2 regions of the Streptomyces sp. NPDC013455 genome follow, and region 1 is predicted to be linked to the other one. Evidence: riboswitches for the same ligand, from Rfam matches in the RefSeq annotation. Region 1 holds a riboswitch; the other holds the start of a gene.
What was found. Region 1 has a riboswitch for S-adenosylmethionine ahead of thrC (threonine synthase). Riboswitches for the same ligand answer to the same signal wherever they lie in the genome.
Positions count from the first base shown of each region.

Region 1 (5,390 bases):
CGAACTCGACCCGCTGGCCCTCTTCCAGGGTGCGGTAGCCGTCCATCTGAATGGCGCTGTAGTGGACGAAGACGTCCGCACCACCGTCGACCGCGATGAAGCCGTACCCCTTCTCCGCGTTGAACCACTTGACGGTGCCCTGAGCCATGCCTAACTCCCCTATTACTGGCCCTTGCACAGATCCACACTTCGCGGACCCGGGTCAGACCTCACCCCCCATTGGCCGGGGGCGTGCGCCGGAACGCGTCGACCGCGGCTGAATGTATCTGTCCAACTGCCGTCTGCAACAGGTCAATCGGACGAGAAATCTGGACGCGAGGGGTCCGGAATCTGGTGAGAATTCATCCGAATTCAGGGCAATTCGGGCCTCACAAAGGCCACAAAAGCCGCATAAAACCCGCACACTTTGGCTACTTCTTGTCGGGCACGCGGCATGAATTCGGGGCCCGCGACCCGAAGGCCGCGGCCGTGTTCCCCAACTCTACCGCGCTCAATCACGCTGAATTGCCCCCTCCGTTTCTCTCACGGAGGGGGCAATCCGATGAACGGTCGGTAACCGGGGTTACCGAGGGTAATAATCAGCCGCCGGCAACGGCCGGGATGATGGAGACGCCGGCACCGTCGGGGGTCGCGGTTTCCAGGCCCTGCTCGAAACGGACGTCGTCGTCGTTGACGTACACGTTCACGAACCGGCGCAGCCTGCCCTGGTCGTCCAGGACCCGCGCGGCGATCCCGGTGTGGTTCTTCTCCAGGTCGGCGATGACCTCGGCGAGGGTCGCGCCCTCGGCGGCGACCTCGGCCCGGCCACCGGTGTAGGTGCGCAGGATGGTGGGGATGCGGACGGTCACGCTCATGCGAGGCCAGCCTCTCGGAAGGAGTCCAGGGTCGGGCGGATGGTGGCGGTGAGGCCGGTCCCGGCCACCGCGTCCAGGGTCTTCAGGCCGTCGCCGGTGTTGAGGACGACGGTGGTCTTCGCCGGGTCCAGCAGGCCCTCCTCGAGCAGCTTGCGGGTGACGCCGACGGTCACCCCGCCCGCCGTCTCCGCGAAGATGCCCTCCGTGCGCGCCAGCAGCTTGATGGCGTCCACGACCTCCTCGTCCGTCACGTCCTCCACGGCACCGCCGGTACGGCGGGCGATGTCCAGGACGTACGGGCCGTCGGCCGGATTGCCGATGGCGAGGGACTTGGCGATGGTGTCCGGCTTCTGGGGCCGGACGACGTCGTGCCCGGCCTTGAAGGCGGTGGAGACCGGGGAGCAGCCCGCGGCCTGCGCGCCGAAGATCTTGTACGGCTTGTCCTCGACCAGACCGAGCCCGATCAGCTCCTGGAGCCCCTTGTCGATCTTCGTGAGCTGGGAGCCGGAGGCGATCGGGACGACGATCTGGTCGGGCAGCCGCCAGCCGAGCTGCTCGCAGATCTCGTACGCCAGGGTCTTGGAGCCCTCCGCGTAGTACGGCCGCAGGTTGACGTTGACGAAGCCCCAGCCCTCGCCGGCCGGGTCGCCGATCAGTTCGGAGCAGAAGCGGTTGACGTCGTCGTAGTTGCCCTCGATGCCGACCAGCTCGCCGCCGTAGACCGCGGCCATGACGACCTTGCCCTGCTCCAGGTCGTGCGGGATGAACACGCAGGAGCGCAAGCCGGCCCGGGCGGCTGCGGCGCCGACGGCGCCGGCCAGGTTGCCGGTGGAGGAGCAGGAGAGGGTGGTGAAGCCGAAGGCGCGGGCGGCTTCCAGCGCCTGGGCGACCACGCGGTCCTTGAAGGAGTGCGTCGGGTTGCCGGAGTCGTCCTTGACGTACAGACCGCCGGTCACGCCCAGCTCGCCGGCGAGGTTGTCGGCCTTGACCAGCTTGGTCCAGCCCGGGTTCAGGTTGGGCTTGTCGGCGACGTCCGCCGGGACCGGCAGCAGCGGCGCGTAGCGCCAGATGTTGGCGGGGCCGGCCTCGATGCGGCGGCGGAGCTCTTCGGTGTCGTAGGCGGAGAAGTCGTAGGCGATCTCCAGCGGGCCGAAGCACTCCTCGCAGGCGAAGACCGGGCCGAGCGGCACCCGGTGACCGCACTCCCGACAGCTCAGAGCCGCGGCGGGGCCGAGGTCGACGGGGGTGGTGGTGGCAACTGTCTGCACAGCCATGGAGGCGAGGCCCTTTCTCCTCATCTTCCTCACGACGCACTTCGCCGTGAGACGGATTTGGCACCTTCCCTAGCCGGGAGCCTCGCGGAAACGATCAGAGCTGATCTACGAGAACCGACTGGAGGGTTGCCGGGGCTTCATCGGGCCGTGTCCCTCTGCCCCTCTGGATGAGCTGTATGCGGTTGTGGACGCTCGTGGACCCCCGACATGCGATGGTCACCGGCGTTGTTCAAGACTGTAACCGACGGCCGGGACAGTTGAGACAGTCGTCCGTACCGCGAGACAAGAGTGAGGAGCCGCTGACTGTGCTGGAAGAAGTCGAGCGCTGGCTGACCACCCGGTCCTGGTCCGTGGCCGACCGGCCGCTCCCCCGCGTACTCGCCGCCAAGCAGCGCACGGGCCAGACGATCAGCGTCGTGCTGCCCGCGCTCAACGAGGAGGAGACGGTCGGGGACATCGTCGCAGCCATCCGCCGCGACCTCGTCGAGCGGGTGCCGCTCGTCGACGAGGTCGTGGTCGTGGACTCCGGCTCCACCGACCGCACCTCCGAGGTCGCCGCCCGCGCCGGTGCCCGGGTCGTCCACCGCGACGAGATCCTGCCCCGCATCCCCGCCGTCCCCGGCAAGGGCGAGGTGCTGTGGCGCTCGCTGCTGGTGACCGGCGGGGACATCGTCTGCTTCATCGACGCCGACCTGCGGGAGTTCTCCTCCGACTTCGTCTCCGGGATCGTCGGCCCGCTGCTCACCGAGCCGGGCGTGGACCTGGTCAAGGCGATGTACGACCGCCCGCTCGCCGGATCGGCGGGCCAGGGCGGCCGGGTCACCGAGCTGATGGCCCGCCCGCTGCTGAACATGCACTGGCCGCAGCTCGCCGGTTTCGTGCAGCCGCTGGGCGGCGAGTACGCGGCCCGCCGCTCGCTGCTGGAGCAGCTGCCGTTCCCCGTCGGCTACGGCGTGGAGCTGGGCATGCTGGTGGACGCGCTGCACCTGGTCGGCCTGGACGCGCTGGCCCAGGTGGACGTGGGCGTGCGCAGGCACCGGCACCAGGACGGGCAGGCGCTGGGCCGGATGGCCGCCGCCATCTACCGCACGGCCCAGCTCCGGCTGGCCCGCGGCCATCTGATCCGGCCCGCGCTGACCCAGTTCGAGCGGGGCGAGGACGGGTTCGAACCCCGCACCTACTCGGTGGACACCGAGGAGCGGCCGCCCATGCTGGAGATCGCGGAGTACGCCGAGCGGAAGGTGGCGTGAACGCGCCGTATACGGCCGCCGTCCCGTACCGTCCCGGACGGACCGTACGTTTGAGCGTTTCCGGACCGGGCTAGGTTGAGGCGTATGGCTTCCACGCACGGTGCTGCTGACAAGGCTCGGGTGCTGGTCGCGTCGAATCGCGGCCCGGTCTCCTATCAGGTGAGCGAGGACGGCTCGCTGCACGCCCGGCGGGGCGGCGGCGGGGTGGTCTCCGGGCTCTCCGCCATCGGATCCGACGCGGAGTCGGTGTGGGTGTGCGCCGCGCTGGGCGACGGCGACCGGGCCGCCGTCCGGCGGGCGGGCGGCGGGCTGCTGCCGGCCGCGGACACCGGCGGGCAGCGGGTGCGGATGCTCGACATCGACGCGGCCGTGCACGACGAGGCGTACAACGGCATCGCCAACTCGGTGCTCTGGTTCGTCCACCACATGCTGTACCAGACCCCGCTGGAACCGGTCTTCGACGCGGAGTTCCGGCGGCAGTGGGCGTCGTACGAGGCGTACAACCGGGCGTTCGCCGAGGCGCTGGCGCAGGAGGCGGCCGAGGGCGCGGCGGTGGTGATCCAGGACTACCACCTGGCCCTCGCCCCGCGCATGCTCCGCCGGCTCCGCCCCGACCTGCGCATCGGCCACTTCTCGCACACCCCCTGGGCCCCGCCGGACTACTTCCGCGTGCTGCCCGACGACATCGCCGCCGAGCTGCTCGGCGGCATCCTGGGCGCGGACCGGGCGGCGTTCCTCACCCAGCGGTGGGCGGACGCGTTCACGGACTGCTGTCACGCGGTGCTCGGCCCCGGCATCCCCTCCGGCACCCGGATCGGGGTGCACGGGCTGGGCGCGGACGCGGACTTCCTGCGCAAGCGGGCGCACCAGGAGGACGTGGCCGAGCGGATGGCGGCGCTGCGCGAGGAGATCGGCCCGGGGCGCAGGACGATCGTCCGGGTGGACCGCACCGAGCTGTCCAAGAACATCGTGCGCGGGCTGCTGGCGTACGGGCAGTTGCTGGAGGACCACCCCGAGTGGCGGGAGAAGGTCGTCCACGTGGCGTTCGCCTACCCCTCCCGGCAGGACCTCGCCGTCTACCGCGACTACACCGCCGAGGTGCGGCGGGTCGCGGACGGCCTCAACGAGCGGTACGGCACCGCGGGCTGGACGCCGGTGGTGCTGCACGTGAAGGACGACTTCGCGCGCTCCCTGGCCGCGTACCGGCTGGCCGACGTGGCGCTGGTCAACCCCATCCGGGACGGCATGAACCTGGTCGCCAAGGAGGTCCCGGTCGTCTCCGACGAGGGCTGCGCGCTGGTGCTGTCGCGGGAGGCCGGGGCGTACGAGGAGCTGGGCGAGGACGCCTTCGTTGTGAACCCGTACGACATCGGGGGCACGGCACAGGCGCTGCACGAGGCGCTGAGCCTGCCGGCGGACGAGCGGGCGCAGCGGTCCAAGAGGCTGGCCGCGGCCGCCACCGCGCTGCCGCCGGCCCGGTGGTTCCTGGACCAGCTGGCGGAACTGCAGCGGTGACGGCCGGGCGGCCGCGGCCGCCGGAGGGACTCCGGCCGGCCGCGGCCGGGCCGCCGTGTCATCCCGTGGCGGCCGCCAGCCGCAGCAGCAGGGCCACGACTCCCTCGGGGCCGTCCACCACCAGGTCGGCCCGCTCCGCCAGCTCCGTGACCTCCGTGCTGCCGCTGCAGACCAGCAGGCCGGGGACGCCGTCGGCGCGCAGGGTGTCGATCGCGGCGAAGGCCGGGAGGTCGCCCAGGTCGTCGCCGGCGTAGACGACGCACTCGGCACCGGTGGCGCGGGCGTGGTCCAGCAGGGCCACGCCCTTGTCCATGCCCGGCGGACGCAGTTCCAGGACCAGGCGGCCGGGTTCCAGGATCAGTCCGTACCGGGTGGCGAGGCCGGCGAGGGGGACGCGCAGGGCCTCGAAGGCGGCCTGCGGATCGGCGGCGCGGCGGGTGTGGACGGCGACGGCCCGGCCCTTCTCCTCGATCCACGTGCCCCGTGCGGCGTCCGTG
Region 1 is NZ_JBEYCX010000002.1:129,229-134,618, reverse strand. It holds gene ABZ576_RS04740 (cold-shock protein) at 1-148, opposite strand, end outside; gene ABZ576_RS04735 (MoaD/ThiS family protein) at 579-854, opposite strand; gene thrC (threonine synthase) at 851-2,128, opposite strand; SAM riboswitch class I at 2,146-2,302, opposite strand; gene ABZ576_RS04725 (glucosyl-3-phosphoglycerate synthase) at 2,434-3,378, shown strand; gene ABZ576_RS04720 (trehalose-6-phosphate synthase) at 3,463-4,893, shown strand; gene otsB (trehalose-phosphatase) at 4,952-5,390, opposite strand, start outside.

Region 2 (5,390 bases), on a different contig from region 1:
TGGTCGCACGAGGGCATCGTCGCGTACTCGAAGATCTGCACCCACGTCGGCTGCCCGATCTCCCTGTACGAGCAGCAGACGCACCACGTGCTGTGCCCGTGCCACCAGTCCACCTTCGACCTCTCCGACGGTGCCCGAGTGATCTTCGGCCCCGCCGGCCACGCCCTGCCCCAGCTGCGCATCGGTGTGGACAGTGAGGGTTACCTCCAGGCGCTCGGCGACTTCGAGGAGCCCGTCGGTCCTGCATTCTGGGAGCGCGGATGAGCACTACACCCAACGAAGCACCCCGCTCTCGCGGGAAGGCACCGGCCGGCGAGCGCGTCGCCGACTGGGCCGACGGCCGGCTCGGGATCTACTCCCTGGCCAAGGCCAACATGCGCAAGATCTTCCCCGACCACTGGTCGTTCATGCTGGGTGAGGTCTGCCTCTACAGCTTCATCATCATCATCCTGACGGGTGTCTACCTGACGCTGTTCTTCCACCCGTCGATGAACGAGGTGGAGTACCACGGCTCCTACGTCCCGCTCCAGGGACAGCTGATGTCCGAGGCGTTCAGCTCGACCCTGCACATCTCCTTCGACGTGCGCGGTGGTCTGCTCATCCGGCAGATCCACCACTGGGCCGCCCTGATCTTCCTCGCCGGCATGTTCGTGCACATGATGCGCGTGTTCTTCACCGGCGCGTTCCGCAAGCCGCGTGAGATCAACTGGCTGTTCGGCTTCCTGCTGTTCGTCCTCGGCATGTTCACCGGTTTCACCGGTTACTCGCTCCCGGACGACCTGCTCTCCGGCACCGGTGTCCGCTTCACCCAGGGCGCGATCCTGTCCGTGCCGATCGTCGGCACGTACATCTCGATGTTCCTCTTCGGCGGCGAGTTCCCCGGCCACGACTTCGTCGCCCGGTTCTACTCGATCCACATCCTGCTGCTGCCGGGCATCATGCTCGGCCTGGTCGTGGGCCACCTGATCCTGGTCTTCTACCACAAGCACACGCAGTTCGCGGGTCCCGGCAAGACCGAGAAGAACGTCGTCGGCATGCCGCTGCTGCCGGTCTACATGGCCAAGGCCGGAGGCTTCTTCTTCCTGGTCTTCGGTGTCATCGCGGCCATCGCGGCGGTCGCCCAGATCAACCCGATCTGGGCCATGGGCCCCTACCGTCCGGACCAGGTGTCCACCGGCGCCCAGCCCGACTGGTACATGGGCTTCGCCGAGGGTCTCGTCCGCTACATGCCGGGCTGGGAGATCAACTTCTGGGGTCACACGCTCGTCCTGGGCGTGTTCATCCCGCTGGTGCTCTTCGGTCTGGTCCTGGTGGCGATCGCGGTCTACCCGTTCATCGAGTCCTGGGTCACCGGCGACAAGAGCGAGCACCACATCCTGGACCGCCCGCGCAACGCCCCGACCCGCACCGCCTTCGGTGTGGCCTGGGTGACGGTCTACATGATCGGCCTGGTCGGTGGTGGCAACGACCTCATCGCCACCCACTTCCACCTGTCGATCAACGCCGTGACCTGGTTCGTCCGGATCTTCTTCTTCGCCGGACCGGTGATCGCGTTCATCGTCACCAAGCGGATCTGCCTGGGTCTCCAGCGCCGCGACCGGGACAAGGTGCTGCACGGCCGGGAGACCGGCATCATCAAGCGGCTCCCGCACGGTGAGTTCATCGAGGTGCACGAGCCGCTCAGCCAGGAGCAGCTGCACACCCTCACGGCCCACCACCAGTACGAGCCGGCCCAGATCGGCCCGAAGGTCGACGAGAACGGTGTCGAGCGCAAGGTGACGGCTTCGGAGAAGCTGCGCGCCAAGCTCTCCAACGCCTACTACGGCGAGGACAACCAGATCCCGAAGCCGACCGTCGAGGAGTACAAGGAGATCACGAGCGGCCACGGCCACCACTGATCCCCGCGTCGCCACGCCACGCAGAAGGGCCCCGTCCGCGAGCCGGACGGGGCCCTTCGCCGTGTCCCGGGCTGGATAGGGTGGGAGCACCCTGTTCTCACGACACCCAGGAGCGGCTGATGAGCGCTGTGACCCCCGCTGGAGGCGACACCGCGGCGGGCCGCTCCTGGCCCGTCCTGCTGAACGGTCTGCTGGACGGCCGGGACCTGTCCGCCGACGACACCGCCTGGGCGATGGACCTGATCATGCGCGGGGAGGCGACCGACGCGCAGATCGCCGGGTTCATGGTGGCGCTGCGCGCCAAGGGCGAGACGGTGCAGGAGATCGCCGGACTCGTCCGCACCATGTACGCGCACGCGAACGTGATCGAGGTGCCCGGCCCGGCCGTCGACATCGTCGGCACCGGCGGCGACGGCGCCAAGACGGTGAACATCTCCACCATGTCCTCGATCGTCGTCGCGGGCACCGGCGCGAAGGTGGTCAAGCACGGCAACCGCGCCGCGTCCTCCGCCTCCGGCTCCTCCGACGTCCTGGAGAAGCTCGGCATCAACCTGAACCTGACCCCGCGGCGGGTCGCGGAGGTCGCCGAGGAAGCCGGCATCACCATCTGCTTCGCGGTGCGCTTCCACCCGTCCCTGCGCCATGTCGCGGGCGCGCGTTCCCAGCTGGGCATCCGGACCACCTTCAACGTGCTCGGTCCGCTGACCAACCCGGCGCGGGTGCGCGCCCAGGCGGTCGGGGTCGCCGACCCGCGCATGGCGCCGATCGTGGCCGGTGTGCTCGCCGAGCGCGGCAACTCGGCGCTGGTCTTCCGCGGTGACGACGGCCTGGACGAGCTGACCGTCACCGCCACCTCCCGGGTGTGGGTGGTCCGGGACGGCAAGGTCGCGGAGGAGACCTTCGACCCGCGGGACGTCGGCATCGACCTCGTCCCCGTGGACGCCCTGCGCGGCGCCGACGCGGCCTACAACGCGGAGGTCGCCCGCCGCCTGCTGGACGGCGAGCGGGGAGCCGTACGGGACGCCGTGCTGCTGAACTCGGCGGCGGCGCTGGTGGCCCTCCGGCCGACACAGGCGCCGCTCGCCGACCAGCTGCGCGCCGGCATGGCGCTGGCCGCGGAGTCGATCGACTCGGGCGCGGCCAGGCGCACGCTGGACCGCTGGGTGGCCGTCAGCAACGCCTGACGCCATCGGAAGCCGTCCCGCGATCCGGACACGGGTTGCGGGACGCCGATCTTCTCGCGTACGTTTCCTGACCAGGTCATGAGTGACAGTCATGAGGCCCCGGCCGACTGTCCGGCAACCCTCCGTCCGTGGCGGGGTGCCCCGGGTGAAGACCAGGCCGTGCACAGCAAGGTGCACGGCAAGCGCGGATCCCTCACGCAACCAGGGATCCTGGTCGTCGAGGAGTCTCCCGTGAGCAAGCGAATGCGTTAGGGCCGCAGAGCCCCGCCTCCGCACACCCTTCTTCCTTCCTTCTCGCGTTCCTGTCACGGGAGTTCGCCATGTCTGTCTTCAGCACTGCCGCCGACCAGTCCGTTTGCGCCCCGCTGCCCGTTCTGGGACGGGATGTCACCGTCCCGCTGGTCACCGGCGGCGAAGTCACCTACGCCGCCCTCGACTACGCGGCCAGCGCCCCCGCCCTCCAGCGCGTCTGGGACGACGTCGCCGCCTACGCGCCGTACTACGGCAGCGTCCACCGCGGCGCCGGCTACCTCTCCCAGCTCTCCACCGACCTGTTCGAGAAGGCCCGCGAGACGGTCGCCGCGTTCCTCGGCTGCCGCCCGGCCGACCAGGTCGTCTTCACCCGCTCGACCACCGACTCCCTGAACCTGCTGGCCCGCGCCCTGCCCGCCGGCTGCCGGGTCTTCGTCTTCGAGACCGAGCACCACGCCTCCCTGCTGCCCTGGCAGGACGCGCAGGTCACCTACCTCGACGCCCCGCGCACCCCGGGGCAGGCCGTACGGACCCTGGAGCGGGCCCTGGCCGACCGGGACCCCCACGGCCCGGCCCTGGTCTGCGTCACCGGCGCCTCCAACGTCACCGGGGAGCTGTGGCCGGTGCGGGAACTGGCCGCCGCCGCGCACGCCCACGGCGCCCGGATCGTGCTGGACGCCGCCCAGCTGGCCCCGCACCACCCCCTCGACATCGGCGACCTGGACGTCGACTGGGTCGCCTTCTCCGGGCACAAGCTGTACGCCCCCTTCGGCTCCGGCGTCCTGGCCGGCCGCGCCGACTGGCTCCAGGCGGCCGAGCCGTACCTCGCGGGCGGCGGCGCCAGCCGCAAGGTCACCCGGCGCGAGGACGGCGGCGTGGCCGTCGAGTGGCACGAGACCGCGGCCCGGCACGAGGCCGGCTCCCCGAACGTCATCGGCGCCTACGCCGTCGCGTCGGCCTGCAAGGCCCTGACGGAGGCGGGCTGGGACACCCTCGTCGCCCGCGAACAGCACCTCGTCCGCACGGTCCGCGAGGGCCTCGCCGAGGTGCCCGAGGTACGGATCCTCTCCCTCTTCGGCGACGACGCCCCGCGCGTCGGCGTCATCTCCTTCGTGGTCGAGGGCTGGAACAGCTCCCACTTCGCCGCCGCCCTCTCCGCCGAGTACGGCATCGGCGTACGCGACGGCCTCTTCTGCGCCCACCCCCTGGTGCGCACCCTGCTCGGCAGCGACCCGCAGTCCCAGGGCGAGTGCGGGGCGCCGGAGGCGGCGCCGGGGGAGAAGTCCCTCAACGCCATCCGCGTCAGCTTCGGCGCGGGCACCCCCGACGAACACGTCGAGCGCTTCGTCGCGGCGGTGAAGGAACTGGTGCGGGACGGCGCCAAGTGGCGGTACCGCACGGAGGGGGGCCGCTGCGTGCCGGCGGTGTGAGCGGCGCCGGCACACCTGCGCGGCCGGCGGCCGGGCGGGCGCGTATAACCTCCCCCTGAGACCACGTTGGACAGGGGGAGCCCGGAGTGCAGCCGCTGCGCGCAACCGACCCGCGCCACATCGGCCCGTACGAGGTCACGCACCGGCTCGGCGCCGGCGGCATGGGGGAGGTCTACCTCGCCCGTTCCCGCACGGGGCTCGCGCTCGCGGTGAAGGTCGTACGGGCCGAGCACGCCGAGGACCGCACCTTCCGCGCCCGCTTCCGCCACGAGGTGCGCGCCGCGCAGACCGTCGGCGGCGCGGGCACGTACACCGCGCGGGTGGTGGACGCCGACACCGAGGCCGAACGGCCCTGGATGGCCACGGAGTTCGTGTCCGGTCCGAACCTGCGGGACGCGGTCCTGGACCACGGCGCGCTGCCCGAGTCCGCGGTCCGCCTGCTCGCCGCCGCGCTCGGCGAGGCGCTGGCCGCCATCCACGCCAAGGGCCTGGTCCACCGCGACCTGAAGCCGTCGAACATCCTGCTGGGCCCGGACGGGCCCCGGGTCATCGACTTCGGGATCGTCCGGGCCCTGGAGGCCACCGCGCTGACCCGCACCGGCGCGGTCGTCGGCTCGGTGGGCTAC
Region 2 is NZ_JBEYCX010000001.1:243,483-248,872, reverse strand. It holds gene ABZ576_RS01080 (Rieske 2Fe-2S domain-containing protein) at 1-264, shown strand, start outside; gene ABZ576_RS01075 (cytochrome bc complex cytochrome b subunit) at 261-1,898, shown strand; gene trpD (anthranilate phosphoribosyltransferase) at 2,018-3,082, shown strand; SAM riboswitch class IV at 3,157-3,273, shown strand; gene ABZ576_RS01065 (aminotransferase class V-fold PLP-dependent enzyme) at 3,403-4,764, shown strand; gene ABZ576_RS01060 (PQQ-binding-like beta-propeller repeat protein) at 4,851-5,390, shown strand, end outside.
Region 2: linked by a shared signal. The riboswitch ahead of ABZ576_RS01065 (aminotransferase class V-fold PLP-dependent enzyme) and the one ahead of thrC (threonine synthase) in region 1 are both predicted to bind S-adenosylmethionine.